Regions from separate parts of the Pseudoduganella sp. SL102 genome, predicted to be linked through region 3. Evidence: predicted binding sites of a transcription regulator. Region 3 holds the regulator's gene; each other region holds the start of a gene.
What was found. The regulator LexA, encoded in region 3, represses DNA repair genes until DNA is damaged. The targets are predictions, from matches to a motif close to ACTGTATNNNNATACAGT.
Positions count from the first base shown of each region.

Region 1: a site for LexA is predicted at 1,667-1,684, ahead of dinB (DNA polymerase IV). Genes of this name have one in related genera too.
Region 2: a site for LexA is predicted at 2,849-2,866, ahead of recA (recombinase RecA). Genes of this name have one in related genera too.
Region 4: a site for LexA is predicted at 5,055-5,072, ahead of OU994_RS30440 (putative DNA modification/repair radical SAM protein). Genes of this name have one in related genera too.

Region 1 covers NZ_CP115554.1:107,298-114,896, forward strand. Annotated here, with positions in the region: gene OU994_RS00445 (hypothetical protein) at 1-466, shown strand, start outside; gene dinB (DNA polymerase IV) at 470-1,621, opposite strand; gene OU994_RS00455 (porin) at 1,850-2,941, shown strand; gene OU994_RS00460 (methyl-accepting chemotaxis protein) at 2,958-4,712, shown strand; gene OU994_RS00465 (helix-turn-helix transcriptional regulator) at 4,709-5,554, opposite strand; gene OU994_RS00470 (MFS transporter) at 5,614-6,897, opposite strand; tRNA gene OU994_RS00475 (tRNA-Val) at 7,212-7,287, shown strand; tRNA gene OU994_RS00480 (tRNA-Asp) at 7,309-7,385, shown strand; tRNA gene OU994_RS00485 (tRNA-Asp) at 7,477-7,553, shown strand.
Region 2 covers NZ_CP115554.1:7,106,492-7,114,090, reverse strand. Annotated here, with positions in the region: gene OU994_RS30225 (sodium:solute symporter family protein) at 1-269, opposite strand, end outside; gene OU994_RS30220 (DUF4212 domain-containing protein) at 266-550, opposite strand; gene OU994_RS30215 (sensor histidine kinase) at 543-2,063, opposite strand; gene OU994_RS30210 (response regulator transcription factor) at 2,060-2,752, opposite strand; gene recA (recombinase RecA) at 2,936-4,006, shown strand; gene recX (recombination regulator RecX) at 4,220-4,690, shown strand; gene sucC (ADP-forming succinate--CoA ligase subunit beta) at 5,591-6,760, shown strand; gene sucD (succinate--CoA ligase subunit alpha) at 6,774-7,599, shown strand, end outside.
Region 3 covers NZ_CP115554.1:6,040,813-6,048,411, reverse strand. Annotated here, with positions in the region: gene purF (amidophosphoribosyltransferase) at 1-401, shown strand, start outside; gene OU994_RS25580 (cystathionine gamma-synthase family protein) at 710-1,951, shown strand; gene lexA (transcriptional repressor LexA) at 2,242-2,925, opposite strand; gene rpsF (30S ribosomal protein S6) at 3,270-3,656, shown strand; gene priB (primosomal replication protein N) at 3,672-3,962, shown strand; gene rpsR (30S ribosomal protein S18) at 3,993-4,283, shown strand; gene rplI (50S ribosomal protein L9) at 4,317-4,769, shown strand; gene OU994_RS25550 (replicative DNA helicase) at 5,351-6,736, shown strand; gene OU994_RS25545 (DUF47 domain-containing protein) at 6,813-7,439, shown strand; gene OU994_RS25540 (inorganic phosphate transporter) at 7,465-7,599, shown strand, end outside.
Region 4 covers NZ_CP115554.1:7,165,684-7,173,282, reverse strand. Annotated here, with positions in the region: gene grpE (nucleotide exchange factor GrpE) at 1-548, shown strand, start outside; gene dnaK (molecular chaperone DnaK) at 630-2,591, shown strand; gene dnaJ (molecular chaperone DnaJ) at 2,830-3,954, shown strand; gene can (carbonate dehydratase) at 4,248-4,916, shown strand; gene OU994_RS30440 (putative DNA modification/repair radical SAM protein) at 5,085-6,314, shown strand; gene OU994_RS30435 (UdgX family uracil-DNA binding protein) at 6,641-7,599, shown strand, end outside.

The DNA.
Region 1 (7,599 bases), 1.5 Mb from region 3:
CCCCGGCTGCATGGCCCTGCAATTTGGCGAGCTGGAATTGCGCCTGCCCGAGACATCGATCGATCGGGTATTCGCCTTTCCTGGCGCGACCGGTCTTCATCTGCTGCTTCGAGGCGCCCCGCCCGGACGCTCCTTGATCCTGCTGGGATCGCCACGACAAGAGGTCATCGGGAGATACCCTGAACTGCCTTGCAGTACCACTGGCCAGCAATTTCTCGACATGCTCGGCCGCCCGAACGGCCACTCGCTGGCGCGCAAGGCAGAGGGAGTGGAAAGAGCCATCCGTTATACCAAGGCTTCCAAGGGCAGATTGCATGCTTACTGGATCGAAGCGGCAGAGGCCGAGACGCAAACGGTCCAGATCGTTGTCGAGGGTGGTGACACGGTGTACACGCTGGCTGGCGAATTGACACCGGAATTGTATGACCTGGTGCTCGCCAACCTCCGCATCGCGCCAATCCCCTAAGCCTTACACCGGAAACAGCTCGCCCTGCTCCCCCACCCGGTACCGCTCGGCCTCGTCGAGCGGTACCAGCGCGCTGACCCGCACGCCCAGCAACCGCAATCGCTGGTCCAGCGGTACGCGCCGCAGGCATTCGCCGGCGGCGCGGCGGATCGTGGCAGCATCGGCCGTCGGCGACGGCAGCGTCACGTCGCGCGTCACGGTGCGGAAATCGGCATAGCGCAGCTTGATGCCCACGGTGCGGCCGGCGAAACGCTTGCGGTGCAGGTCGTCCGACAGTTTCGTGCACAGCCGCGTGAAAATCTCCGACAAGGTATCGCGGTCGTGCTTCGCGTGCAGGTCGCGCTCGAAGGTGGTTTCGCGGCTCACGCCTTTCGGATCGGAACGGGTCTCCACCGCCCGCTCGTCGTGCCCGTGCGCCACGCGGTGCAGCCATTCGGCGGAATGGAGGCCGAAGTGTTCCTGCAGCAGTTTCGGATCGGCCTGGGCCAGCTGGCCCACCGTCTCGATGCCGAGCGATGTCAGCTTGGCATAGGCTTTCGGGCCGATGCCGTTGATCTTCTTGGCCGACAGCGGCCAGATGCGCTTCGGCACGTCGTCGAAGCCGATGATGGTGAGCCCGTCCGGCTTGTCCAGGTCGGAACTGATCTTCGCCAGCAATTTGTTCGGCGCGATGCCGATCGAGCAGGTCAGCCCCGTGGCATCCTTCACGGCCGCCTTCAGCCGCATGCCGAGTGCCCGCGTTTCTTCCGGATGGTCGGTGAGGTCGAGGTAGATCTCGTCGATGCCGCGGTCCTCGATGTCCGGCACGATGGTGGCCACGGCTTCCTTGAACAGCCGCGAATAGCGCTTGTACGACTCGAAATCGGTCGGCAGCAGGATCGCCTCGGGCGCCAGCGCGGCGGCCTTCATCGTTCCCATCGCGGAAAACACGCCCAGTGCGCGCGCTTCGTAGGTGGATGTGGTGACGACCCCGCGGCCGGCATAGTCGCGCAGCTTCGAGAAGCGGCGCGTGCCGTCCGGCTGCAGCACCGGCTGGTGGCGCGAGCCGCCGCCCACCACCACGGGCAAGCCCCGCAACTCCGGATAGCGCAGCAGTTCCACCGACGCGAAAAACGCATCCATGTCGAGGTGGGCAATGCGGCGCGGCGGGACCATGGCTTGTCGAGGCTGGGGAAAAGACTGAGCGTGGGAAAGACTGACACTGGGATTATATCCAGTATGCGGCAGGGTCCGCCAGCACCCGGGAACGTTGTCATATTTGGTTTATTTTTCAATTACTTAGTGCCATTTTATCCATCGTGTTTACGCAACAGTAGAGGCGCGCGGATATCGTGCGCAGGGGGAACGCGCGTACCATCGGTTCTTTCAGCCAGCCACGCGAACATGACACCCATCCGCCGTCTTTCCAGCTGTGTTGCTCTGCTGGCCTGCGCGCTGCCCGCCACGGCGCAGACCTCGATCACGATCATGGGCGGTGTCGATGCCTTCGTGGGCTCGATGAAGAACAGCGGCGATGCCGACCGCACCACGGTATTGGGCAGCGGCGGCATGACCACGTCGTGGTTCGGCTTCCGCGGCAAGGAAGACCTGGGCGATGGCCTGTACGCGGAGTTCTACCTGACCGGCTTCTTCCAGACCGATACCGGCGTGTCCGGCCGTTTCGCCGGCGACAACCTGTTCTCGCGCGATGCCAACGTGGCGCTGGTTGGCCGCCTCGGCCGGCTGCAGGTGGGCCGCGCCTCGGCGCCCAGCTTCCTGCCCAACATCCTGTTCAACCCGTTCGGCGATTCGTTCACGTTCTCGCCGCTGGTCCTGCATTCCTACGTGCCCACCGGGCCGTTCGCCGCGCGCACGTGGGCCTCGACGAACGCCGGCGACAGCGGCTGGAGCAACCAGGTGGTGTACACCACGCCATCGTTCGGCGGCCTGCGCGCCGGGCTGCACTACCAGGCCGGCGAACGGGGCGGCGACTCTGACCGGAACAACCTGGCCATCAGCGCGATGTACAACAACGGCCCGCTGGCGCTGACAACGTTCGTGCACCGGGTGCGCGCCAGCAACCCCAACTCGGGCGCCCCCATCATCGATGCCACGCGCAGCCCGGTGAACTACGCGCTGCTGGACGAACAGCGTGCCGTGTTCGTCGGCGCCACCTACGATTTCACGCGCATCAAGCTGTACGGCACCTGGCAGCGCACCCTGAACGACGCGGCTGGCGCCGAAGGCCTGCGCGACCGCACGTACAGCGTGGGCTTCTCGATGCCCGCCGGCCCCGGCGCCGTGCTGTTCGACGTGGCCGATACGCGCCGCGGCGGCACGCTGTTCGGCACCGATCGATCGCGCCGCACCGCATCGCTGGGCTACGACTACCGGCTGTCGAAGCGCACCGACCTGTACACGGTCGCGATGCGCGACCGCATCACCACGCTGCCCTCCGCCATGAGCTATGGCGTGGGCGTGCGCCATTCATACTGACCCGGGGGAACTGCTTGTGAATCTTTCCAATCTGCGTATCGGTGCCCGTCTCGCCCTGGGCTTCGCGGTGACCATCGTCATCATGCTGCTGATGTCCATGATCGGCATCAGCCGCATCCAGGAAGTGGCGGGCCGTACCGAACAGCTGGTCAACGACCGCTATGCCAAGGTCACGCTGCTCAACAACATGCGCAGCCAGGTCAACCGTGGCGCGCAAGCCGTGCGCAACGCGATGCTGACGCCGGATGCCGCGCAGACCCAGGAGTTCCTGGGCCAGATGGCCGACGCGGACCGGATCGGCGGCGAAGCAGCCGCGGAGATGGCCAAGTCCGAGCTGACGCCGGATGTGCGCGCCGTGTTCGACCAGCAGAACACCGCCTACTTCGCCTACAAGGAGTTGCTCGACAAGGCGATCGCCCAGTACCGCGGCGGCGACCGCGAAGGCGCCGTGCAGGCCATGTTCGCCAGCGTGATCCCGGCCCAGACCGTGTACTTCCGCCACCTCGACGAACTGTTGAAAGTGCAGCGCGACCTGATGACGCGCGATGCCGAAGCCGCCACCGCTGCAGCCAGGTCGGCCACCACGCTGATGATCGTGCTGGTGGTGCTGGCCACGATCGTGTCGGCCTTGATCGGCTGGCTGATCACGCGGTCCGTGACCGGCCCGGTCGGCGAAGCGGTGCAGATCGCCGAAACGGTGGCCTCCGGCGACCTCACGGCGCAGATCGCCACGACACGCAACGATGAAATGGGCCGCCTGCTGGCTGCCCTGCGCGACATGACCACGGCCCTGACCGGCACCGTGCGCACGGTGCGCGACAGTACCGACACGATCAATACCGCGGCAGCGGAAATCGCCAGCGGCAACATGGACTTGTCGAACCGCACCGAGCAGCAGGCCGCCAGCCTGGAAGAGACGGCATCGTCGATGGAGGAGCTGACTTCCACCGTGCAGGCCAACGCGGAAAACGCGCGCCAGGCGAACCAGCTGGTGGTGTCCGCCGCCAGCCATGCGAACGAAGGCGGCCAGGTGGTCAGCCAGGTAGTGGAGACGATGGGCTCGATCAAGGAGAGCTCCTCGAAGATCGTCGACATCATCGGCGTCATCGACGGCATCGCCTTCCAGACCAACATCCTGGCGCTGAACGCCGCGGTGGAAGCGGCCCGCGCGGGCGAACAGGGCCGCGGCTTCGCGGTCGTGGCGTCGGAAGTGCGCAACCTGGCGCAGCGCTCGGCCAGCGCGGCGCGCGAGATCAAGGAACTGATCAACGACTCGGTCGAGAAAGTGGATGCCGGCAGCCGCCTGGTGGACCAGGCCGGCTCGACGATGGACCGCATCGTGACCTCGGTCCAGCAGGTGGCCGACATCATGAACGAGATCGCGTCCGCCAGCCAGGAACAGAGTTCCGGCATCGCCCAGGTCAACACCACCATCACCACGATGGACACGGCCACCCAGCAGAATGCCGCGCTGGTCGAGGAAGCGGCCGCCGCCGCGGCCAGCATGCGCGAGCAGGCGCAGCGCCTGTCGGCCGCGATCGCCGTGTTCCGCATCGACGACCGTGCCAGCGCGCCGGTGCTTGCCGCGCCCGCATATTCCCCGGCGCACTCGCATGATGCGGTGCCGGCCGCCTCCGCGGTGGCGCATCCGCCGCATCCGAAGCTGGCAGGCAAGGCGCCAGTGCAGCCACGCGCGGCTGCCGGCAAGGGCGCGGTGAAAACGCCGCCCGCCAAAAAAGCGCCGGAAGGCGATGACTGGGAAGAGTTCTAGGCCTGCCCTTTCGAAGGTGCCGCACAGCGCTGTTGAAACCAGGTTGCGGTGGCGTCGTCCGCGGGAAAGAACGATTCGAGCCGCAGTTCGTGCACGGTCACATCGCGCGGCGTGCCCAGCGTGGTGATGGTGGTGAACAGGTTCAGTTCCACGCCATCCTTCGACAGCGTCACCGGCAGGAAAGGCAGCGCGCGGCGTTCCAGGTTGGGCACCCGGCCGGCCGCGTGAATGCCCGGCAGTGCCAGCAACTCCTCCAGCAGTGCCTGCGCTTCGCTGCCCGGCCCGTCGCCCAGTGCCTCGCGGGCGATCCATTGCAGCTGGTCGGCGCAGACCTCTTCCCAATTGACGATCGCGGGCCGCAGGCCGTGCGGATCCAGCGTCATCCGCACCACGTTCACGCTGCCGTCGCACGGGATCGGCGCATCGTCCGGCAGGCCGAGGAAGAAGCGCATCATCGCGGCCGCCGGCGCGTTCGCCATCACCAGGTTCCACAAGCGGTCCACCACCAGCGCCGGGTACGGTGCCGCCTGCGCCAGCATGAAGTCCAGCGCCTTGCGCACCGCGGCCATCTCGGGATCGGAGAGGTGGCGCTCCTGGTAAGCAGGCGCGAAGCCGGCGGCCAGCAGCATGCCGTTGCGATGCCGCAGCGGCACGTCGAGCACGATGCCCAGCTTCAGCACCAGCTCCCGGCTGGGCTGCGAGCGGGCACTTTCCAGGAAGCTGATGTGGCGCTGCGAAATGTCGGCCTCGGTCGCCAGCTTCAGCTGGGACAGGCCGCGTTTGCCGCGCCAGTAGCGCAAGGCGTTGGCGAAATCGCTGAAATAGCCGTCCGGTGCATTCATGCCGCCTCCCGCGATACGTGATGGATTGTCATTCTGCCACTGCCACCGCCGCGCGGCGATTACGTCGCGGGTAATCGCCCGCGTGCCAGCACCAGCAGGCCGCCCAGCACCAGGCTGGCCGCGAGCACCGATATGCCGACGGCGGTGCTGCCGGTGGCATCGCGCAGCGCCCCCACCAGGTACGGGCTGGCAAAGCCGGCCAGGTTGCCGACCGAATTGATCAGCGCGATGCCCGCCGCCGCCGCGGTACCGCCCAGCAGCGCCGTCGGCAGGCTCCAGAAAATCGGGAACGTGGTGAGGATGCCGGCCGTGGCGACCGACAGCGCGGCCAGCGCCAGCACCGTGTCGTCGGCCCACGCGGTGGCCGCCACCAGGCCGGCGGCACCGGCGAAACCGGCGATCGCGGTATGCCAGCGCCGCTCGCCGCTACGGTCCGAATGCCGCGCCGCCAGCACCATGACCACGGCCGCCACGCCGTACGGGATGGCCGTCAGCAGGCCGATATGGAAGACGTCCCGCACGCCGCTGTTCTTCAGCAGTTGCGGCAGCCAGAAGCTCACGCCGTACAGGCCCATCACGAACAGGAAATACATCAGCGCCAGCAGCCACACGGTGCCGCTGGCGAACACCTGCCGCAGCGGCAGGTGCCGTTTGGTCGCTGCCTCCGCCGACAGCTCGCGTTCCAGCACGGCCTTGGACGCATCGTCCAGCCAGCGCGCGGCGCGGATATTGTCGTCGAGGTAGAACAGCGTCCAGATGCCCAGCGCCACCGACGGCAAGCCTTCCAGCAGGAACAGCCACTGCCAGCCATGCAGCCCAGCCTGCCCGGCGAAGGCCGCCATGATGGCGCCGGACAGCGGCCCGCCCACCACGCCCGCCACCGCCACGCCGCTCATGAACAGCGCCACGATGCGGGCGCGGCGGTGCGCCGGATACCAGTAGGTGAGATACAGCACCACGCCCGGGAAGAAGCCCGCTTCGGCGACGCCGAGCAGGAAGCGCAGCACGTAGAAGCTGACGGGGCCGGTGGCGAACATCGTGGCCGCCGATACAAGCCCCCAGCTGACCATGATGCGGGCGATCCAGCGCCGCGCGCCTACCTTTTCCATCACCAGGTTCGACGGCACCTCGAACACGAAATAGCCGATGAAGAAGATGCCGGCACCGATGCCGTAGACGGTATCCGACAGCGCCAGGTCGGCCTGCATCTGCAGCTTGGCGAAGCCCACGTTGACGCGGTCCAGGTAGGCCGCCACGTAGCACAGGAACAGGAACGGCAGCAGGCGGCGGCTGACGCGCCCGTACAGCGCATCGAGGCCGGCATCGTCGTTGATGGCGTTCATCGGGTCTCCCGAGGGGAAAACCGCAGCGTAGCATTGGTGGTGGTCCAGTTGGCAATGGCGTGGACGTAACGGCGATGGATTCGCGTGTCGGCCAGGCAGGCAAGTCTGCGGATAGACAGCCATCCCGGGGACTCCATGACGTGCCCGGTACGGAAATACGCGCTTGCATTCCGCGACCTGTTGCCAGGTGGGGCACCACATGAGACCGGATGGAAATTATTTCGCGAAATCCCTTGCGGAATCTCAAAACAGCGCAGTAGAATACGGCCTCTTCTGAACGTTGTGACAAACGTTCGAAGCATCGAAGGTGATGAGGGCGCTTAGCTCAGTTGGTAGAGCGGATCCCTTACAAGGATTAGGTCGGGAGTTCGAGCCTCTCAGCGCCCACCACGCAATCGATGTTGAAGACCTGGAGCGGTAGTTCAGTTGGTTAGAATACCGGCCTGTCACGCCGGGGGTCGCGGGTTCGAGCCCCGTCCGCTCCGCCAGGATTCTGAAAAGAGCCCGACATACCGGGCTTTTTTCTTGTCGCAGCAGCGACGCAGTTTTTCTCAGTGCTTGCGCAAGCAGGTACTGATTGGAGCGGTAGTTCAGTTGGTTAGAATACCGGCCTGTCACGCCGGGGGTCGCGGGTTCGAGCCCCGTCCGCTCCGCCAGCATCAGTAAAAAAGCCCGGCTTGCCGGGCTTTTTTGCGTCCGATG
Region 2 (7,599 bases), 1.1 Mb from region 3:
GCCGAGATCCAGTCGGCCGCCGTGGCCATGCCGTTGAACAGCGCCGGCACGCGCCGACCGGCCACGTAGTATTCGGCAACGCTGGAGGTGCGCGAGACCAGCCCGATGGAGGCATACAGCACGATGGTGGCGAACATGAACATGTAGCCGATCCACACGCGCGGCATGCCTTCGCTTTCCAGCATCGCCAGCGACAGCAGGAACGCGGCGAAGCAGGCGGTGAAGACCAGGTAGTAGCGGGTCAGGCGCTGCCGGAAGGTGCGCTTCACGGCTGTTCCCCGTGGCGGCGGTCGAGCCGGCGCATGCGCCAGGCGTAGACGCCGATGATGGCGAGGTAGACCAGCGAGGCGCCCTGGGCCGCCAGGTAGAACGACAGCGGCCAGCCGAAGAGGGTCAGGTCGGCCAGTTCGCGGGCGTAGAACACGGCCAGGAAACTGGTGGCGATCCAGGCCGCCAGCAGGATCGCGGTCAGGCGGCGCGTGCCGCGCCAGTAGGCGCCGTCGCGGTCGGCCATGTCGGCCGGGCCAGGATGTCCAGGCATGTCAGCCATAGAACGGCGGCTCCTCTTCCGGGGCTTTGTCGGCGGGGCGCGCCGGGAACGTCAGCCGGAACAGGCTGCCGGGATATTTCGGGTGGCTGGCGCGCGGGTTGCTGAAGACGTCGACCTCGGCGCCATGCTGCTGGGCGATCTCGCGCACGATGGCCAGCCCCAGGCCGCTGCCTTCGGCGCTGCTGCCCAGGATCCGGTAGAAGCGCTCGAACACGTGCTGCCGCTCGGCCGGCGGGATGCCGGGGCCGGTGTCCTCGACTTCGAGCACGGGCGCCTCCTCGGCACGCAGGCGCACCGTCACGCTGCCGCCCTGCGGCGTGTAGCGCAGTGCATTGTCGATCAGGTTCGACAGCAGCTCGCGCAGCATCACGGCGTTGCCGTCGATGAGCACGGGGGCATCCGGCCCTTCGTAGCCCAGGTCGATGCGGTAGTTGAACGATGCCGGCACCCAGTCGCGCACGGCGTTGCGCGCCACGTCGGCCAGGTCGAGCGCGGCGAACGCGCTGCCCGACTGTGGCTGGTTTTCCGCGCGCGCCAGCGCCAGCAGCTGGTTGACCAGGCGCGTGGCGGCCTCCGAGCTTTTCGCCAGCTGTTCCAGCGAGCGGTGGATTTCATGCTGGTCGGTCTGGCGCAGCGCCAGCTCCGACTGCATGCGCATGCCGGCCAGCGGCGTCTTCATCTGGTGCGCCGCATCGGCGATGAAGCGCTTCTGCATTTCGATCGATTGCGACAGCCGCGCCAGCATCTCGTTGAGCGAGCGCACCAGCGGCGTGATCTCTTCCGGCACCTGGTTGGGCGCGATCGGCGACAGGTCGTCGATCGGCCGGGCGCGGATGCGCTCCTGCAGCTCGGCCAGCGGCAGCAGCCCGCGCGACAGGGCGAACCAGACCAGCGCCAGCACCACCGGCAGGATGATGAACTGGGGCAGGATCACGCCCTTGATGATCTCGTTGGCGAGCCTGGCGCGCTTTTCCAGCGTCTCGGCCAGCTGCACCAGCGCCAGCCGGGGCGGGCGTTCGCCGTCTTCTTCCAGGTTCACATAGGCGTAGGCGACGCGGATGGGCGTGCCGTGCAGGTTGGCATTGCGGAAGTGCACGGCGCCGGGGGATGCCATGTCCTCTTCCGCTTGCGGGGCGGGGCGGGGCAGGTCGCGGTCGCCGTCGAGATGGCGGCCCTGCGGACCGAGGATCTGGAAGTAGACGCTGTCGACGTCGTCGGCGCGCAGGATGTCGCGCGCAGGACCAGGCAAACCCGCGGTCAGGCGAGTCATTCCGTTGACTTCGCGCACCTGCTGCGACAGCACGGTGACGGCGTCTTCCAGCGCATTGTCGAACGGCTGGTTGGCGATCGATTTCGCCACCAGGTAGGTGATGGCGATGCTCATCGGCCACAGCAGCAGCAGCGGGGCCAGCATCCAGTCCAGGATCTCGCCGAACAGCGAGTGCTGGATCTCCTCTTCTTCCTCGAGGGCAGGGCTCCACGCCGCATCGGAGCGGTCCGCCGGCGAATTCACTTCGGTTCGGCCGCGGCGGCGCTGGAGAATTTTTCGAGACAGTAGCCGAGGCCGCGCACGGTGGCGATGCGCACGCCGCCCACCTCGATCTTCTTGCGCAGGCGGTGCACGTAGACTTCGATGGCGTTGTTGCTGACTTCCTCGCCCCATTCGCACAGGTGATCGACCAGCTGTTCCTTCGACACGAGGCGGCCGGTGCGGGCCAGCAGGACTTCCAGCAAGCCCAGTTCGCGCGCCGACAGGTCCAGCATCTGGTCGTTGATGTAGGCGCTGCGGCCCACCTGGTCGTAGGTGAGCGGGCCGTGCTTGACGACGGTGGAACCGCCGCCCTGGCCGCGCCGGGTGAGGGCCCGCACGCGCGCCTCCAGCTCGGACAGCGCGAACGGCTTGGCCATGTAGTCGTCGGCGCCCAGGTCCAGGCCGGTGACACGCTGTTCGACCGAATCGGCCGCCGTGAGGATCAGCACCGGCAGCAGCGAGCCGCGCGAACGCAGCCGGCGCAGCACTTCGAGGCCGGGCAGCTTCGGCAGGCCGAGGTCCAGGATCAGCAGGTCGAATTCCTGCGTGGACAGGGCGGTGTCGGCTTCCTGCCCGTTCTTCACGCAGTCGATGGCATAGCCGGACTGGCGCAGCGAGCGCGTGAGTCCGTCCGCCAGGACGCTGTCATCTTCGGCTAGTAAAATACGCATGTTGGCAATCGGGCATTGAGGCAATTTCATTGTACTCAATGTGCGACGGCCATTGGAAAAGCACTGTAAAAACGCTGGATTCCGCTTGCACAAACCACTGGATACATATACAGTACTGCTTGTACCGGATCGGTACACACAGGAATATTCGGAATCATTGAACAGTTAAAGGTCAAGGAAATCATGGACGACAAGAAAGCGGCAGTACCTGCCTCCGAAAAAGCCAAAGCGCTTGCCGCGGCGCTGGCTCAGATTGAAAAACAGTTCGGCAAGGGTTCCGTCATGCGGATGGATTCGTCCGCCCCGCTGGAAGAAGTCCAGACCGTGTCCACCGGCTCGCTGGGCCTGGATATCGCGCTCGGCGTGGGTGGCTTGCCGCGTGGCCGCGTGGTCGAGATCTACGGCCCGGAATCGTCCGGTAAAACCACGCTGACGCTGCAGACCATCGCCGAAATGCAAAAGCTCGGCGGCACCTGCGCGTTCATCGATGCCGAACACGCGCTGGACGTCACCTATGCGCAAAAGCTGGGCGTGAACCTGCACGAGCTGCTGATTTCGCAGCCGGACACGGGCGAACAGGCCCTGGAAATCTGCGATGCGCTGGTGCGCTCCGGTTCCGTCGACATGATCGTCATCGACTCCGTGGCGGCACTGACGCCGCGCGCCGAGATCGAAGGCGACATGGGCGATTCGCTGCCGGGCCTGCAGGCCCGCCTGATGTCCCAGGCGCTGCGCAAGCTGACCGGCACGATCAACCGCACCAACACGCTGGTCATCTTCATCAACCAGATCCGCATGAAGATCGGCGTGATGTTCGGTTCGCCGGAAACCACCACCGGTGGTAATGCGCTGAAGTTCTACGCCTCCGTGCGCCTGGACATCCGCCGCACCGGCTCGATCAAGTCCGGCGACGAGGTGATCGGTAACGAAACGAAGGTGAAGGTCGTCAAGAACAAGATCGCGCCGCCGTTCAAGGAAGCGCACTTCGACATCCTGTATGGCGAAGGCACCTCCCGCGAAGGCGAGATCATCGACCTGGGCGTGGAAGCGAAGATCGTCGAGAAGTCCGGCTCGTGGTACAGCTACGGCGGCGAGCGCATCGGTCAAGGCAAGGACAATGCCCGTACGTTCCTGCGCGAACGCCCGGCACTGGCCCGCGAGATCGAGAACAAGGTGCGTGCTTCGCTGGGCGTGCGCGAACTGCCGCCGACCGAAGGCGAAGTAGTAGCGCCGAAACTGAAGGCCGTCGAGTAATCCCGGCTGGCCGCGGGCTTCGGCCCCGGCCTGGCCGCCCGGCGCTTCAGTCGATCGACTGATCCTGGGCTTGTAAAAGCTCTTCATCGCCACCGACCAAAGCTCTTCATCGCCACCGACCAAAGCTCTTCATCGCCACCGACCGCTTTGCGGCGGTGGCGATGTTTTTTATACTGTCCGCTTTTCTCCTGCCCACCCGCCAATCCCGTCCCGATGCGCGCACCACCCCCCAGCCTGAAAGCCCGCGCCCTGCGCCTGCTGTCCACCCGCGAGCACAGCCGCCTGGAACTGGCCCGCAAGCTGGCGCGCCATGCGGAAGAGGGCGACGACATCGATGCCTTGCTCGACTGGCTGGAAAAAAACAAGTGGCTGTCCGAAGAGCGCTTTTCCGAATCGCTGATCCACCGCCGTTCGGCCCGCTACGGCAACAGCCGCATCCTGGCCGAACTGCAAAGCCATGGCGTCAAGGGTGAAGCGTTGCAGGACCTGAAGGCCGGCCTGGCCGAAGATGAAGTGGCGCGCTGCTGCGAGGTGTGGCGGCGCAAGTTCCACGGCAAGCTCGCCGAGGACGCCGAAGAGCGCAGCAAGCAGATGCGCTTCCTCATCCAGCGCGGCTTTTCCCAGAAAGCCGTCCGCGCCGCCATGAAGGGCTACGACCCCGACGACGAGTTTGGAAATATCTGATATTCACACAACGATTCATACAATGCAGAGCAGCTCCCGGGCTGCTTTTTTGTTGCCCCAAAAACGGTGACAGGCTCCAATTTTTTTGCAACATTTCCCGGAAAATGGTGCCTGTCACCGTTTTTCGATATTTCACCCAATAATAGAGCAGCTGCCGGGTAGTTTTTTGTTGCCCGAAAAACGGTGACAGGCTCCAATTCTTTTGCAACATTTCCCGGAAGATGGGAGCGGGAGAAGTACAGCCATGCGTGGCTGTACCGCTACGCTGGCAAGCTGTGCTGCTTGAAACCCCAGTTGCGCCCCATTTTCAGGAAATAACTTTATTCACTGCAACGCTTCCGGCGCCACGTCCTGCCACCGCGATCCCGCGCGGCGCCCCTCTTTACGCTGGAAGTTGTACGATCACATTGCTATCCAGTGCCCCAGCGGTGTGCTACACTTTTGTAGTTTTATGCAGCACCGCGGGTGCGGTGGTTGTCCGTAGAAGCTGCGGCAACGTACGAAATCAGTACATGGCTGCTTACTAATTTGGCCGCGCGAGCGGCATCGGTGTTATGTCTCTGTCAAATCCTCTCAAGAGTGCGCCTTCCCCACAGCGCGCCATGGACATCCAGGCGTTCGCGCACATGGGTGCACCATGGGATTTCGTCACCCGTTCCACCGACATCTCAGTCAACGACACTCTGCTGGCTTCCAGGATCCCGGTTGCCGCCAGCGCCACGCACCCGCATAGCAAACGTACCCGCTTGACAATTGCCATCCCCGCAAGGACGCGCAATTGCCCGGTATCGACCCCACGCTGGGCGGTTCATGCCGCCATCACAGCTCAGGTGCCGCACGACTGAAGTAGCAGCAACTTTTCAAACCCATTTCAAATTCAGCATCAGAAGGGAAGCCAGCATGAAAATCCATGAGTATCAAGGCAAAGAAATCCTCCGGAAGTTCGGAGTGACGGTTCCGCGCGGCATTCCGTGCATGTCCGTGGAAGAAGCAGTGAAAGCTGCCGAAACGCTGGGCGGCCCGGTCTGGGTGGTCAAGGCGCAGATCCACGCCGGTGGCCGTGGCAAAGGCGGTGGCGTGAAAGTCGCCAAGTCGCTGGAGCAGGTCAAGGAATACTCCGAACAGATCATGGGCATGCAACTGGTGACCCACCAGACTGGCCCGGAAGGCCAGAAAGTTCGCCGTCTGATGATCGAAGAAGGCGCCGACATCAAGAAGGAACTGTACGTTTCGCTGGTGACCGACCGCGTTTCGCAGCGCGTGGTGCTGATGGCTTCCTCCGAAGGCGGCATGGACATTGAAGAAGTGGCCGAATCGCATCCGGAAAAGATCCACAACGTGATCATCGACCCGGCCGTGGGCCTGACCGATGCGGATGCCGACGACGTCGCCCGCAAGATCGGCGTGCCGGAAGGCTCGATCGCCGATGCCCGCGCCAACCTGCAAGGCCTGTACAAAGCCTACTGGGACACCGATGCATCGCTGGCTGAAATCAACCCGCTGATCCTGACCGGCGAAGGCAAGGTCATCGCCCTGGACGCGAAGTTCAACTTCGACTCCAACGCCCTGTTCCGTCACCCGGAAATCGTCGCCTATCGCGACCTGGACGAAGAAGATCCGGCTGAAGTCGAAGCATCGAAGTTCGACCTGGCCTACATCTCCCTGGACGGCAATATCGGCTGCCTGGTGAACGGCGCCGGCCTGGCCATGGCCACCATGGACACCATCAAGCTGTTCGGCGGCGAGCCAGCCAACTTCCTGGACGTGGGCGGTGGCGCAACGGCCGAGAAAGTGACCGAAGCCTTCAAGATCATGCTGAAGAACCCGGGCCTGAAGGCGATCCTGGTGAACATCTTCGGCGGCATCATGCGTTGCGACGTGATCGCCGAAGGCGTGATCACCGCATCGAAGGCCGTGCAGCTGCAGGTACCGCTGGTCGTCCGCATGAAGGGCACCAACGAAGACCTGGGCAAGAAGATGCTGGCCGACTCCGGCCTGCCGATCATCGCCGCCGACACCATGGAAGACGCAGCGAAGAGCGTTGTTGCCGCTGCTGCCGGTCAAGCTTAATTAAGGAACCAACATGTCTATTCTGATCAACAAAGACACCAAAGTCATCACCCAGGGCATCACCGGCAAGACCGGCCAGTTCCATACCCGCGGTTGCCGCGACTACGCGAACGGCCGTGAAGCCTTCGTGGCAGGCGTGAACCCGAAGAAAGCCGGCGAAGACTTCGAAGGCATTCCTATCTACGCAACCGTCAAGGAAGCGGCATCGGAAACCGGTGCCACCGTTTCCGTGATCTACGTGCCGCCGGCAGGCGCCGCCGCCGCGATCTGGGAAGCCGTTGAAGCCGAGCTGGAACTGGCGATTTGCATCACCGAAGGCATTCCTGTCCGCGACATGATGGAAATCAAGGATCGCATGGCCAAGGCCGGTTCGAAGACCCTGCTGCTGGGCCCGAACTGCCCTGGCCTGATCACCCCGGACGAAATCAAGATCGGCATCATGCCGGGCCACATCCACAAGAAAGGCCGTATCGGCGTCGTGTCCCGTTCGGGCACGCTGACGTACGAAGCCGTGGGCCAGCTGACCGCACTGGGCCTGGGCCAGTCGTCGGCCGTGGGCATCGGCGGTGACCCGATCAACGGCCTGAAGCACATCGACGTGATGCGCATGTTCAACGAAGATCCGGATACCGACGCGGTCATCATGATCGGCGAAATCGGCGGTCCTGACGAAGCCAACGCTGCACGCTGGATCAAGGACAACATGAAGAAGCCGGTCGTCGGCTTCATCGCCGGTGTCACCGCTCCTCCGGGCAAGCGCATGGGCCACGCCGGCGCGCTGATCTCCGGCGGTGCCGACACCGCCGAAGCCAAGCTGGCAATCATGGAAGAGTGCGGCA
Region 3 (7,599 bases):
CCAGCCGCGAGATCGTGCAGATGGCGCGCGATTCGGGCGCCAAGAAAGTGATCTTCGCCTCGGCCGCGCCGCCGGTGCTGTATCCGAACGTGTACGGCATCGACATGCCGACCCGCGACGAGCTGATCGCCCACGGCCGCACCGTCGAGGAAGTGTGCAAGGAAATCACCGCCGACGCGCTGGTCTACCAGGACCTGGACGACCTGAAGCGGTCCATCTCGGATGTCAACCCGGCGCTGACGAGCTTTGAAGCGTCGTGCTTCGACGGCAAGTACATCACCGGCGACGTATCGGCCGACTACCTCGACCGCATCGAGCACGCCCGCCACAATCCCAAGGTGAAAGTGGAGGACGCCGCGCGCACCCAGCTGAACCTGAACGCGGCCACCACCGAAGCGTAAGCACCAGGGCTCCGCGCGGAGCCCTTTTTGTATCCCCACGCTTTATCCTGCCGTTGCAAAACAACCGAATGCAACATCGGGGACAGTCCCCAACGTTGTAAAACAACCGAAACGTAAAATCGGGGACAGTCCCGGATTCGTAAAATCGGGGACAGTCCCGGATTGGCAAAATGGGGGGGCTGGAAGGAATCCTGCCTTGCATGGCAGGACCGCTACGCCGGCAAGGAGCGATGCTCCTCGGAATCCCGGCTACGCCCCCCGGTGTTGTAAAACAACCAGCGCTGGCTGGGACCTTTCTCCACGACGATATGAGCGAAAAGAAAAACTACGGTTTCACCACCACGATCCTGCACGGCGACCGCCAGAAGACCATCGAGCAGGGTTCGCTGCACAAGCCCGTCCACACGTCCGTGGCGTTCGGCTATACGGATGCGCGCCAGCTGGCGTCGGTATTCCAGGGCCGCGAGCCGGGCTTCCGCTATGGCCGCCAGGGCAACCCGACCGTCTCCGCGCTGGAGGAAAAGATCACCAAGATGGAAGGCGGCGTGGCCACGCTGTGCTTCGCCACCGGCATGGCGGCGATCGGCGCCGTGTTCCAGGCGCTGCTGCGCGCCGGCGACCACGTGGTGTCGTCGTCCTTCCTGTTCGGGAACACGAATTCGCTGTGGCAGACGGTGGCAGGGCAGGGCGTCGGCGTCGATTTCGTCGATGCGACCGATGTCGCCAACGTCGAAAGCGCGCTGAAGGACAACACGCGCATCGTGTTCGTGGAAACGATCGCCAATCCGCGCACCCAGATTGCCGACCTGGAGCGTATCGGCGCGCTGTGCGCCGCGAAGGGCATCCTGTACATCGTCGACAACACGATGACCACGCCGTACCTGTTCCAGCCGAAAACCGTGGGTGCCGGCCTGGTCGTCAATTCGCTGACGAAGTCGATCGCCGGCCACGGCAACGCGCTGGGCGGCGCGCTGACCGATACCGGCGCCTATGACTGGCAGCGCTTCCCGAACATTTTCGAGAACTACAAGAAGGCGGCGCCGGCGATGTGGGGCATCACACAAGTGCGTGCCAAGGGCTTGCGGGACTTCGGCGCCTCGCTGGGCCCGGAAGCGGCGCACCACATCGCGGTGGGCGCGGAAACGCTGGCGCTGCGCATGGAGCGCACCTGCGCCAACGCCGTGGCCGTGACGAACATGCTCGCGGCCGATCCACGCGTGGCGGCTGTGCACTATCCAGGCTTGCCGTCGCATCCCCAGCACGGCATCGCCACCGACCTGTTCAAGGCCTATGGCTCGCTGTTCAGCTTTGAACTGCGCGAGGGCATCGACTGCTTCGATTACCTGAACCGCCTGAGGATCGCCGTGCCGGCGTCCAACCTGGGCGATACGCGCACGCTGGTGATTCCCGTCGCGCACACGATCTTCTATGAGATGGGCGCCGAGCGCCGCGCGTCGATGGGCATTGCGGAATCGCTGATCCGCGTATCGGTCGGCATCGAGGATACCGCCGACCTGGTCGAGGATTTCCGGCAGGCGCTGGACGCATGATGTGCCGGCGCGACGGCCGCGGCTGGATGCCGCAACCGTCGCGCCAGCCGGAGTCAGGCGCCGCCGTACTTCAGCAGGGTTTTTCGCGTAGTGCCATCAGTTGACCAAGCGTCAGCCTGTCCAAGCGTCAGCCTGTCCAAGCGTCAGTCAGTCCAAGCGGGTGATGGACGAGAAGGGCAGCCGGATAATTGACGCCCGGCCCGCGGGTGGCTTTCGATGCAATGGCCATCAATGCAATGGCCATCAATGCAATGGCCATCAATGCAAACGGCCATCAATGCAAACGGCCATCAATGCCAGGTGCGCAGCAGCCCGACGGCCAGCCCTTCCAGCGCGAACTCGTCTTCCGGCGTCACGGTGATCACCTTGAAGTCGGGATTTTCCGGCAGCAGTTCGATGGTGGAACCGGTGCGGCGATAGCGCTTCACGGTGACTTCGCTGCCGATGCGGGCCACGACGATCTGGCCGTTCTTGGCACTGTCCACCTTCTTCACGGCCAGCAGGTCGCCGTCCATGATGCCGACATCGCGCATCGATTCGCCGCGCACCTTCAGCAGGAAATCCGGTTTCGCCGAAAACAGGGCCGGATCGACGCTGTAGGTTTTTTCCAGGTTTTCCTGCGCCAGGATCGGCGAGCCGGCGGCCACGCGGCCGATCAGCGGCAATTGCATCAGCAATGCCGCCGGCACTTGCGGCAGGGAGTCGAAGCCGGATTGTGATGGTGTCGACGATGACGTGGATGATGCCGGGCGCGCCGCCCGATCGCCCAGCAGGCGGATGCCGCGCGACGTGCCGGCGGTGATTTCGATCGCGCCCTTTCGCGCGAGCGCCTTCAGGTGCTCCTCGGCCGCGTTGGCCGACTTGAACCCCAACTCGGCGGCGATCTCGGCGCGGGTTGGCGGGAAGCCGGTGGACTCGATGGCATCCCTGATCAGGTTGAGAATTTGTTCCTGCCTAGCGGTGAGCTTGATCATGATGCGAATAGCCGTGAAATTAGCTGTGGATATGAACAGTCTGTATTTTTGTACAGTGCTAAAGGGAATGCAAGGGAAAACACCGTTCGAACATGAAATATTTGCGGAATCCGGCCGAAGGGCACGGTGGGCGGCGGAAATAGTCGGGAAAAGGGCGCCCGCTCTGGGGATTCGGCCCTGCCGCGCAGCGCGCCGGAGCGCGCGTTCTCGGCCCTGCGGCAGGGGTGAGGGCCTTCCCGGTGGCTAGCAATCGCTGAAAATTCCTGCTATGCTTGCGGGCTTACCTCTTCCCACACCTGTCTTGACGCCAGGGTGGGCTATCAACAGTCCTTAAGGGAGTTTGCATGCGTCACTACGAAATCGTATTTATCGTCCATCCGGACCAGAGCGAGCAAGTGCCCGCGATGATCGAACGTTACAAAGCCAGCGTGACCTCGCGCGGCGGTAACGTGCACCGCGTGGAAGACTGGGGCCGCCGTCAAATGGCGTACTCCATCCAGAAGCTGGCCAAGGCTCACTACATCTGCATGAACATCGAGTGCGACAACGACACTCTGGTCGAACTGGAAACCGCGTTCAAATTCAATGATGCCGTGCTGCGCCACCTGACCGTCAAGATGAAGAAAGCGGAAACCGCTCCTTCGCCGATGATGAAGTCGGTCCAGCGTGAAGACGCCGCCAAGAGCCACCGCGCTGAAGCCGCGGCCGCTCCTGCAGCAGCTGCAGCCTAAATCCGGGGAGTCTTGCTGAACGAGCTGAGGTTCACCGGCCTGATCGCCGAGCGGGAAGTCATTCGCTACACCCCCGCCGGGCTGCCAATCGTGAATGCAGTATTGCAGCACAGTTCGCAGCAGGTCGAGGCAGGCATTGCCCGCCAGACGGAATTTGAAATCGCCGCGGTCGCCGCGGGAGAGATTTCAGGCCGTTTCAGCGCCGCGCCACTGGGAGGTGCCTACGAATTTTCGGGGTTCCTTGCCAGGAAAAGCCGCAACAGCAAGAGCCTGGTTTTTCACATCATTGATTTTCGTGCCGCCTGAGCGACACAATATTTAATACAGGAGCCTAAAATGGCATTCGGTAAAAAGTTCGACAAAAACAAAGCCAAGCTGAAAGAAAAGCGCAAACAGCAGAACCCGCTGTTCAAGCGTAAGAAGTTCTGCCGCTTCACCGCCGCTGGCGTTGAGCAAGTCGATTACAAAGACGTCGACACCCTGAAAGATTTCATCCAGGAAAACGGCAAGATCATGCCGGCACGCCTGACCGGCACGAAGGCGCACTACCAGCGTCAAGTGGATACCGCGATCAAGCGCGCGCGCTACCTGGCCCTGCTGCCGTACACCGATCTGCACCACGCCTAATCGGCAGCAGTACAGATAGAACTGGAGAACATTATGCAAATCATTCTGCTGGAAAAAGTTATCAACGTCGGCAACCTGGGCGACGTGGTGAAGGTCAAGGACGGCTACGCACGTAACTTCCTGATCCCGCAAAAACTGGCACGCCGCGCCACCACGGCCGCAGTGGCCGAGTTTGAAACCAAGCGCGCCGAACTGGAAAAAGCCGCCGCTGAAAAGCTGGCTGCCGCACAAGGCCAGGGCGAGAAGCTGAACGGCATGACCGTGACCGTGGCACAAAAAGCCGGTGTCGATGGCCGCCTGTTCGGCTCCGTCACCAACTTCGACATCGCCGAAGCGCTGACCAAGGCCGGTTTCCCGGTCGAGAAAGCCGCCGTGCGCCTGCCGAACGGCCCGCTGAAGACTACCGGCGAGCACCCGGTGTCGGTGTCGCTGCACACGGACGTGGTGGTCGACGTGACCGTCGCCGTCGTGGGCGAAGCTGCCTGATTACCGGGATCTTTTCCTCGGTAAGACAGTCGTGCATGTAAAAAAGCCGGGTTCGCCCGGCTTTTTTATTGCCGGCCCGCTTATCGGCTCAGTTATCGGCTCAGTTATCGGCTCGCTTATCGGCTCGCTTGTCGGCTCAGTTGCAGGCACAGAAGCCGTGACGCGGTGACAGGCGAAACGATGCGCCGCGCCGCACCAGGACGGGCAGCGATACCGCGCATGCAGATCCGCGAACCGTGACCGCTGGCCGTTTCCACGAACCGTTTCCGCGAGCCGTTTCCACGCAGCCCCGGAACCCTTCGCGCAAGCCTGTGCCGTTTCCACCAGGATTCGCGCTGTTTCCACCAGGATTCGCGCTGTTTCCACCATCACTCGCGCTGTTTCCACCATCGTCCGTGCCGTTATCGCCACCGTCCGCGCTGCCGCATGAAGGGCGACAGGCCCGCCATTTGGCTGCTATAACAGACAGGTAGAGCGACGATGCACGGCCGCTGCAAGGCTGTCGCGAAAGCTGCCCGCAGGGCAGCGATCTTGCCAACCATTATGAACTTTGGCCTGCTTATGCAGGTATAATGCGCGCCATGAATGCCCCATCCGACCCGCAAGTCGATTCCCTCCGTATCCCGCCACATTCCATCGAAGCCGAACAATCGGTGATCGGCGGTTTGCTGCGCGATAACGCCGCATGGGACCGCATCGCCGACTTCATGCACGCGGAGGATTTCTATCGCTACGACCACCGGATCATCTTCGAACAGATGGTCCGCCTGATCAATGCCGGCAAGCCGGCGGACGTGATCACCGTGTTCGAAGCGCTGACGATGCTGGGCAAGGCCGATGAAGTGGGCGGCCTGCAGTACCTGAATGCGATGGCGCAAAACACGCCATCGGCGGCGAACATCCGCCGATATGCCGAGATCGTGCGCGACCGCGGCGTGCTGCGCCAGCTGATCACGGTGGCCGACGAAATCTCCGGCAACGCGTTCAGCCCGCAGGGCAAGGAAGTCAAGCAGATGCTCGACGAAGCCGAGTCGAAGATCTTCGCGATCGCCGAGCAGGGCGCGCGCGGCTCGTCCGGCTGGACCGCGGTGCAGCCGCTGCTGACCCAGGTGGTCGAGCGCATCGATGAACTGTACAGCCGCGACAGCGGCAGCGAGATCACCGGCGTGCCGACCGGCTTTGCCGACCTGGACAAGATGACGTCCGGCCTGCAGCCCGGCGACCTGGTCATCGTGGCCGGCCGCCCATCGATGGGCAAGACGGCATTTTCCGTCAACATCGGTGAAAACGTCGCGATCGAAGCGGGCCTGCCCGTCGCCGTCTTCTCGATGGAGATGGGTGGCGCGCAGCTGGCGATGCGTATGCTGGGCTCCGTTGGCCAGCTCGACCAGCATCGACTGCGTACCGGCAAGCTGAACGACGAAGACTGGCCGCGCCTGACGCACGCGATCCAGAAAATGAACGAAGCCCAGCTGTACATCGACGAGACGCCGGCGCTGAACCCGATCGAGATGCGCGCGCGCGCGCGCCGCCTGGCGCGCCAGTGTGGCAAGCTGGGCCTGATCATCGTCGACTACCTGCAGCTGATGACGGGCTCGCAGGCAGGCGACAACCGCGCCGCCGAGATCTCGGAAATCTCGCGGTCGCTGAAGGGCCTGGCGAAGGAACTGCATTGCCCGGTGATCGCGCTGTCGCAGCTGAACCGCTCGCTGGAACAGCGACCCAACAAACGTCCCGTCATGTCCGACCTGCGCGAATCCGGCGCTATCGAACAGGATGCGGACGTGATCATCTTCCTGTACCGCGACGAAGTCTACAACCCCGATTCGCCGGACAAGGGTACCGCCGAGATCATCATCGGCAAGCAGCGTAACGGCCCGATCGGCGCGATCCGACTCACGTGGATGGGCATGTACACCAAGTTCGGCAACTACACCGGTAACCTGTCGATCTACCAGGGCGACTGATACCCGGCAGCACCAAAAGGGGCCGTATAGAGCAACGGCCCTGGCAGCACCCCCGAATCAACCAACGGAGAATAAAATGTTTGGACGCCTGATGCCCACCGAGGGCAAATTCTTTGACCTGTTCAACCAGCATGCTGAACTGTGCGTCAAGGGCGCGAAAGAAATGCTGGGCCTGATGACCAATTTCGATGACCTGGAAAACCGCGTGCATGCGATCGAAAGCATCGAGAAACAGGCCGACAAGATCACCTACACCACGGTGGACCTGCTGCACAAGACGTTCATCACGCCGATCGACCGGGACGACATCCACAAGCTGATCACCAAGATGGACGACATCCTGGACATGATGGAAGACGCCGGCCAGACCGTGTCGCTGTACGACCTGCACGCCGTCACGCCGGAAGCCAAGCGCCTGGCCGAACTGGTGCTGGCCTGCTGCGAGAAGGTCAAGGAAGCGGTGGCCCTGCTGTCGAACATGGACAATGCCCGCGACATCGTCGGCATCTGCGAGGAAATCGACCGCCTGGAATCGGACGCCGACCACGTGATGCGCGCCGCCATGTCCAAGCTGTTCCGCGACGAACCGGATGTGCGCAACCTGATCAAGATGAAGGCGATCTACGAGATCCTGGAAACCGTGACCGACCGCTGCGAAGACGTGGCCAACATCATCGAAGGCATCATCGTCGAGAACGCGTAAGCGTCCGCACGGGTAAAACAACAACATGCAGACCTTAGAAATCAGCATCTACGCGCTGGGGCTCCTGATCGCCCTGGCGCTGGTTTTCGACTTCATGAACGGCTTCCACGATGCCGCGAACGCGATCGCCACGGTGGTCTCGACCGGCGTGCTGAAGCCG
Region 4 (7,599 bases), 1.1 Mb from region 3:
CCGAGGACGTGCAGCAGGCAGCCCAGGCGCAGCAACAGGCTCCGCAGCAGCCTTCGCAGCAGCAGGCTCCTTCCGAGTCCGCAGCCAATCCTAGCCTGGAAGAGCAGCTGTCCGCCACGGAAGCCAAGCTGGCCGAAATGCACGACGCCTTCATGCGCGCCAAGGCCGAAGCCGACAATATCCGCCGCCGCGCCCAGGAAGACGTGGCCAAGGCCCACAAGTTCGCCGTGGAGAGCTTTGCCGAGGCACTGCTGCCGGTGAAGGACAGCCTGGAAATGGCGCTGAAAGTGGAAACGCCATCCGTCGAGTCGCTGAAGGAGGGCGTGGAAATGACGCTGAAGCAGCTGACCTCCGCGTTTGAACGCAACAAGCTGCTCGAAGTCGTGCCTGCCGCGGGCGACAAGCTGGACCCGAACCGCCACCAGGCCGTCGCCATGGTGCCCGCCGAGCAGGAAGCCAATACCGTCGTTGCTGTACTGCAAAAGGGTTACACGATCGCGGATCGCCTGCTGCGTCCCGCCATCGTCACGGCTGCCCAGCCGAAGTGATCGCAAGCACTTGAAAAGTAAGAAGCTTTTCCGCATATAAGACTTATTCAGAAACTAATCCGTTACGAGGAAGAACAAACCATGGGCAAAATGATCGGTATCGACCTGGGCACCACCAACTCCTGCGTCGCCATCATGGAAAATGGCCAGCCGAAGGTCATCGAGAACGCCGAAGGCGCGCGTACGACGCCTTCCATCATCGCTTACCAGGAAGATGGCGAGATCCTGGTCGGTGCGCCGGCCAAGCGCCAGGCGGTCACCAACCCGAAGAACACGCTGTTCGCCGTGAAGCGCCTGATCGGCCGCAAGTTCGACGAGAAGGAAGTGCAGAAGGACATCGGCCTGATGCCTTACTCGATCAACAAGGCCGACAACGGCGATGCCTGGATCAGCGTGCGCGACAAGAAACTGGCGCCGCCGCAGATCTCCGCCGAAGTGCTGCGCAAGATGAAGAAGACCGCCGAGGATTACCTGGGCGAGGAAGTCACCGAAGCCGTGATCACCGTGCCGGCCTACTTCAACGACTCGCAGCGCCAGGCCACCAAGGATGCCGGCCGCATCGCCGGCCTGGACGTGAAGCGCATCATCAACGAGCCGACCGCGGCCGCGCTGGCGTTCGGCCTGGACAAGACCGACAAGGGCGACCGCAAGATCGCCGTGTATGACCTGGGCGGCGGCACGTTCGACGTGTCGATCATCGAGATCGCCGACGTGGATGGCGAGAAGCAGTTCGAAGTGCTGTCGACCAACGGCGACACGTTCCTGGGCGGCGAAGACTTCGACCAGCGCGTGATCGACTACATCATCGAAGAATTCAAGAAGATCAACGGCCTGGACCTGAAGAAGGACCCGATCGCCCTGCAGCGCATCAAGGCTTCGGCCGAGCGCGCGAAGATCGAACTGTCGTCGTCGCAGCAGACCGAGATCAACGAGCCGTACATCGCCATGGCGAACGGCGCGCCGGTCCACCTGAACCTGAAGATCACCCGCGCCAAGCTGGAATCGCTGGTCGAGGAACTGATCGCCGCGACGATCGAGCCGTGCCGCACCGCCATCAAGGATGCCGGCGTGAAGGTCTCCGACATCGACGACATCATCCTGGTCGGCGGCATGACCCGCATGCCGAAGGTGCAGGAAAAAGTGAAGGAGTTCTTCGGCAAGGATCCGCGCAAGGACGTCAACCCGGATGAAGCCGTGGCCGTGGGTGCCGCGATCCAGGGCGCCGTGCTGTCGGGCGACCGCAAGGACCTGCTGCTGCTGGACGTGACCCCGCTGTCGCTGGGTATCGAAACGCTGGGCGGCGTGATGACGAAGATGATCCACAAGAACACCACGATCCCGACCAAGTTCTCGCAAGTGTTCTCGACGGCCGACGACAACCAGCCTGCGGTGACCATCAAGGTCTACCAGGGCGAGCGTGAAATCGCCGCCGGCAACAAGGCGCTGGGCGAGTTCAACCTGGAAGGCATCCCGCCGGCATCGCGCGGCACGCCGCAGATCGAAGTGACCTTCGACATCGACGCCAACGGCATCCTGCACGTGGGCGCGAAAGACAAGGCCACCGGCAAGGAAAACAAGATCACCATCAAGGCCAACTCCGGTCTGTCGGAAGAGGAAATCCAGAAGATGGTGAAGGACGCCGAGCTGAATGCCGAAGAAGACAAGAAAGTGAAGGAACTGGCCGAGTCGCGCAACCAGGCCGACGCGCTGGTGCACTCCACCAAGAAGTCGCTGACCGAATACGGCGACAAGCTGGGTGCCGACGAGAAGGCCAAGATCGAAGCGGCCATCACCGACCTGGAAGGCGAGATCAAGTCCGGCGACAAGGCGACCATCGACTCCAAGGTGGCTGCGCTGACCGAAGCCGCGCAGAAGCTGGGCGAGAAGATGTACGCCGACATGCAGGCGCAGCAGGCAGCAGCCGGCGGTGCGGACGCGGGCCAGCAGGCTCCGGGCGGCCAGCAGGGCGGCGGCGCGGACAACCGCGCGCAGCAGGATGACGTTGTCGACGCCGACTTCAAAGAAGTCAAAGACAACAAGTAAGCCGGCGCGAGCCGTCAAGACCGGCCGGGAACACGCCTGACGACGGCGTTCCCGGCTCCGCCGAGCGGAGCGGCCGTAGTACGGTGGCCCGCTCGGCGTTTTTGCATAATCGGCAGGGTTTTGAGGTTGTTTCGCAACGCCAACGTCGCAGTGGTCACTGGGCGGTGGCGTCAGGTGGCGGTAACCCCGGCCGCCTGATACAGTCCCCCTTCTATTCAGTTCAGTTAGGTGCCTGCATATGGCAAAGCGTGATTTTTACGAGATTCTCGGCCTGGCAAAAAATGCCTCCGAAGAAGAGATCAAGAAGGCTTATCGCAAGCTTGCGATGAAGTACCACCCGGACCGCAACCCGGACAACAAAGAGGCGGAAGAGAAGTTCAAGGAAGTCAAGGAAGCCTACGAGATGCTGACCAATCCGGAAAAGCGCGAGGCGTATGACCGCTATGGTCACGCCGGCGTGGATCCGAACATGGGCGGTGGCGGCTTCGGTGGCGCAGGCGGCTTCGGCGATGCGTTCGGCGACATCTTTGGCGACATCTTCGGCGGCGGTGGCGGCCGGCGCGGCGGCGGACCCCAGGTCTACCGCGGCGCGGACCTGCGCTACAACCTCGAGATCACACTGGAGCAGGCCGCCCACGGCTTCGACACGACGATCCGCGTGCCGGCATGGGACAAGTGCGACTCCTGCCACGGCTCGGGCGCCAAGCCGGGTACGTCGCCGGTCACCTGCTCCACGTGCGGCGGCCATGGCCAGGTGCGCATGCAGCAGGGCTTCTTCAGCATCCAGCAAACCTGCCCGAAGTGCCACGGTACCGGCAAGATCATCCCGGAACCGTGCCCCACGTGCTCGGGCGCCGGCCGCATCAAGCGCAACAAGACGCTGGAAGTGAAGATCCCGGCGGGCATCGACAACGGCATGCGCATCCGCTCGTCCGGCAACGGCGAACCGGGTACCAATGGCGGGCCGCCGGGCGACCTGTATGTGGAAATCCACATCAAGGCGCACGCTGTGTTCCAGCGCGAAGGCGACGACCTGCACTGCGAAATGCCGATCTCGTTCGCCAAGGCGGCCCTGGGTGGCGAAATCGAAGTGCCCACGCTGTCCGGCAAAGTATCGTTCACCGTTCCCGAAGGAACGCAATCCGGTAAAACCTTCCGCCTGAAGGGCAAGGGCGTGAAGGGCGTGCGCTCCGGCTATCCGGGCGACCTGTTCTGCCACGTGGCCGTGGAAACGCCGGTCAAGCTGACCGACAAGCAGAAGGAACTGCTGCGCGAGTTCGAACGCGCCACCACCGAGGGCGGCTCGAAGCACAGCCCGCAGTCGAAAACCTGGATGGACAAGGTAAAAGACTTCTTCGAATGATTGGTAGGACCTCGATAAACCTATTGCGCAACGCCAGCCGCTGGTCTCCGGTACTCCGCAGCGGCGGACCGGCTGTACCTGAGTACAGCTCCGTTCCTCAACCAGGTCTGACGTCGCTCATTACGGTTTCTCGAGGCCCCGAGACGCACGTAAGTAGAACAAATCTCGGGACCGCTACCAAAAAAGTACGTTCGGCCGACCGGGCATTAATCGGGTAAACTGGCATTTGTATCTACGGCCGCCGCGTTGTGAGGCCTGCAACCGGCGGCCTTGTCACGTCTGAAAGGAGCATCATGAACGATACCAAGCCCTCCGACCTGCGGGAACTGCTGAACAACAACCGCCGCTGGGCCGATTCGATGGTCGCGCGCGACCCGGAATTCTTCCAGCGCCTGGCCAACCAGGCTTCTCCCGAATACCTGTGGATCGGCTGTTCCGACAGCCGCGTGCCCGCCAACGAACTGCTTGGCCTGCTGCCGGGCGATGTGTTCGTGCACCGTAACATCGCCAACGTCGTCGTCCACTCCGACCTGAACTGCCTCTCCGTGCTGCAGTTCGCGATCGAAGTGCTGAAGGTGAAGCACGTGATCATCGTGGGCCACTATGGCTGCAAGGGCGTGCACGCCGCGCTGACCGGCGCCCGCGTGGGCCTGGTCGACAACTGGCTGCGCCATGTGGCGGATGTGAGCCAGAAACATGAACGCTACCTCGGCACCGTGCTCGACGAACGCGTGCGCAGCGAAAAGCTGGTCGAGCTGAACGTGGTCGAGCAGGTCGTCAACGTCAGTTCCACCACCATCCTGCGCGACGCGTGGGACCGCGGCCAGCAGGTGACCGTGCATGGCTGGGTCTACGGCATCAACGACGGGCACCTGCACGATCTGGGCATGACGATCACGCAATTCTCCGAACTGCAGGAAAAGCTGAAAGACCGGCTGTCCAACAACTACAGCGCCGCGTAACGCGCCGCAAAGCACCAAGGCAAATCAGGGACGGACCGGAGCACCGGACCGTCCCTATTTTTTGGTTCCTGAACCTTGAACCGCGCCTGACCCGCTTTTTGGCACGCCCGTACGGTGTCCTGAACAGGACTTCGGTATACTGTATATCTGTACAGTTGGGTGCCGATCATGGAGCTGAACGACAAACTTGAAATCCTGGCCGATGCGGCGAAATACGATGCATCGTGCGCCAGCAGTGGTGCGCCGAAGCGTTCGTCGGAGGGCAAGGATGGCCTGGGTGCCACCAACGGCATGGGCATCTGCCACAGCTATACGCCGGATGGCCGCTGCGTGTCGCTGCTGAAGATCCTGCTGACCAATTTCTGCGTTTACGATTGCCAGTACTGCGTCAACCGCCGCACATCGAACGTGCCGCGCGCCCGCTTCACCGTGCAGGAAGTGGTCAAGCTCACCGTCGACTTCTACCTGCGCAACTACATCGACGGCCTGTTCCTCAGCTCCGGCATCATCCAGTCCGCCGACTACACGATGGAACAGCTGGTCGCCGTCGCGCGCGAGCTGCGTGAAGTGCACCAGTTTCGCGGCTACATCCACCTGAAGACGATTCCCGATGCCGACCCGGCGCTGATCGAGGCGGCCGGCCGCTATGCCGACCGGCTGTCCGTCAACATCGAACTGCCCACGCAGGACAGCGTACAGAAACTGGCGCCCGAGAAAAACGTCCACACCATCAAGCTGGCGATGGGCAATATCCGCCTGAAGCTGGACGAGAAGGAAGCGGAGCCACGCGCGCCGGCATTCGCGCCGGCGGGGCAGAGCACGCAGATGATCGTGGGCGCCGATGCGAGCGACGACGCGCGCATCCTCACCACGGCGGAAACGCTGTACGGCAGCTACAAGCTCAAGCGCGTCTACTACAGCGCCTTCAGCCCGATCCCGGAAAGCCCGAAGAGCGTGCCGCTGGCGCCGCCGCCGCTGCTGCGCGAGCACCGGCTGTACCAGGCGGACTTCCTGTTGCGCAGCTACGGCTTCCAGGCGAAGGAACTGCTGCCCGCGTCGGGCAACCTGTCGCTCGACATCGACCCGAAGCTGGCCTGGGCACTGGCGCACCGCGAACACTTCCCGATGGACCTGAACCGCGCCGAGCCGCAGATGATCGCGCGCATCCCCGGCATCGGTATCCGCAATGCGCAGCGCATCGTCGAGCTGCGCCGCATGCGGCAAGTGCGCTGGGCCGACCTTGCGCGCCTGCGCTGCAGCATGAAGAAAGTGGCGCCATTCATCGTCACCGCCGACTACCGGCCGGCGCGCGATACCACGTCGTCCGATACGCTGCGCCGGGCCATGGCCGACGTGCCGCAGCAGATGGCATTGTTCCCGGAACTGCAGGCCGCATGACAGGCGGCCAGGTGGATGTGGTGGCACGCGTGCTGTCCGGCCAGCCGGTGGTGGTCACTTCGTTCGGCGAATGGCGCGCCGCCGCGCGGGCCCTGATCGTGCGCCGCATTCCGCCCGAATACGTACAATGGGTTTTGCAGGAAGGCGGCGGAGACCTGCTGAGTGCAATGCCTCCAATGGCTGTAGGTATGCTGAATGACTCGGGTAGCAAAGTAGTCGATGAAGTTGAAGTACGCAGCAAGGTAGCAACTGAAGTAGCAAGTGAAGTGGCAACTGAAGTAGCAAGTGAAGTGGCAAGTGAAGTAGCAACTGAAGTAGCAAGTGAAGTGGCAACTGAAGTAGCAACTGAAGTAGCAAGTGAAGTGGCAACTGAAGTAGCAAGCGTAGTAGCAACTGAAGTACGCAGCAAGGCAGTAACCGAGTCGGCAATTGAATCAGCAAGTAAGTTGGCCAGTGAGGAAACTCATAACCCCGATGAGCGATCGGACCCGCCGCCCCTGAATCTTCCAGCCGGTGCGCAGCCGCGTATCTCCCGCAGACTGATGGAGATGCTGCAAGGCGCCGCCTGCTATCGCGCCCACGACCGCTGGGCCTTCCTTTACCGCGTGCTGTGGCGCTGGCACGCTGGCGAACACGAGGTCATTTCGATGGCGGATGAAGACGGTGCACGCCTTGCCGGCATGGTCCGCGCGGTGCGGCACGAAGAACACGACATGCATGCCTACCTGCGCTTTCGCGAGCGTCCCGAAGAAGCGGGGGCGCCGCGTTTCGTTGCCTGGTTCGAGCCCGCGCACGACGTGTTGCCCCAGGTCGCGCAGCACTTCGCGAAACGCATGGGCAAGACCAGCTGGATGATCGCCACGCCCGACGCCACCGTGCTGTGGGATGGCGCCACCCTTCACACAGGCGAGGCTTTGGCGCGCAGCGCGGCGGACTTCGACGATGCCGGCGAATCCCTGTGGCTCACCTACTACCGCAGCATCTTCAATCCGGCCCGCCTGAATGCGGACATCATGCACAACCACATCCGCCAGCGGTTCTGGAAGAACCTGCCCGAAGCGGCCGTGGTGCCGCACATGGTCACGCAGGCCGCCGCCGGTGCCCGCAAGGTGGGGCAGCTCGATACCGTCGGCAAGCGCGGCGGCACCACGATTCCCATCGCCCCGGAAAAGGCGGCGCCCGAGCGCCAGCAACCCAGTTCGCTGGACGAGTGCCGCCGCTGCGACCTGTGGCAGAACGCCACGCAGGCCGTGGCCGGGCAGGGCGCGCGGCGCGCGAAGATCAT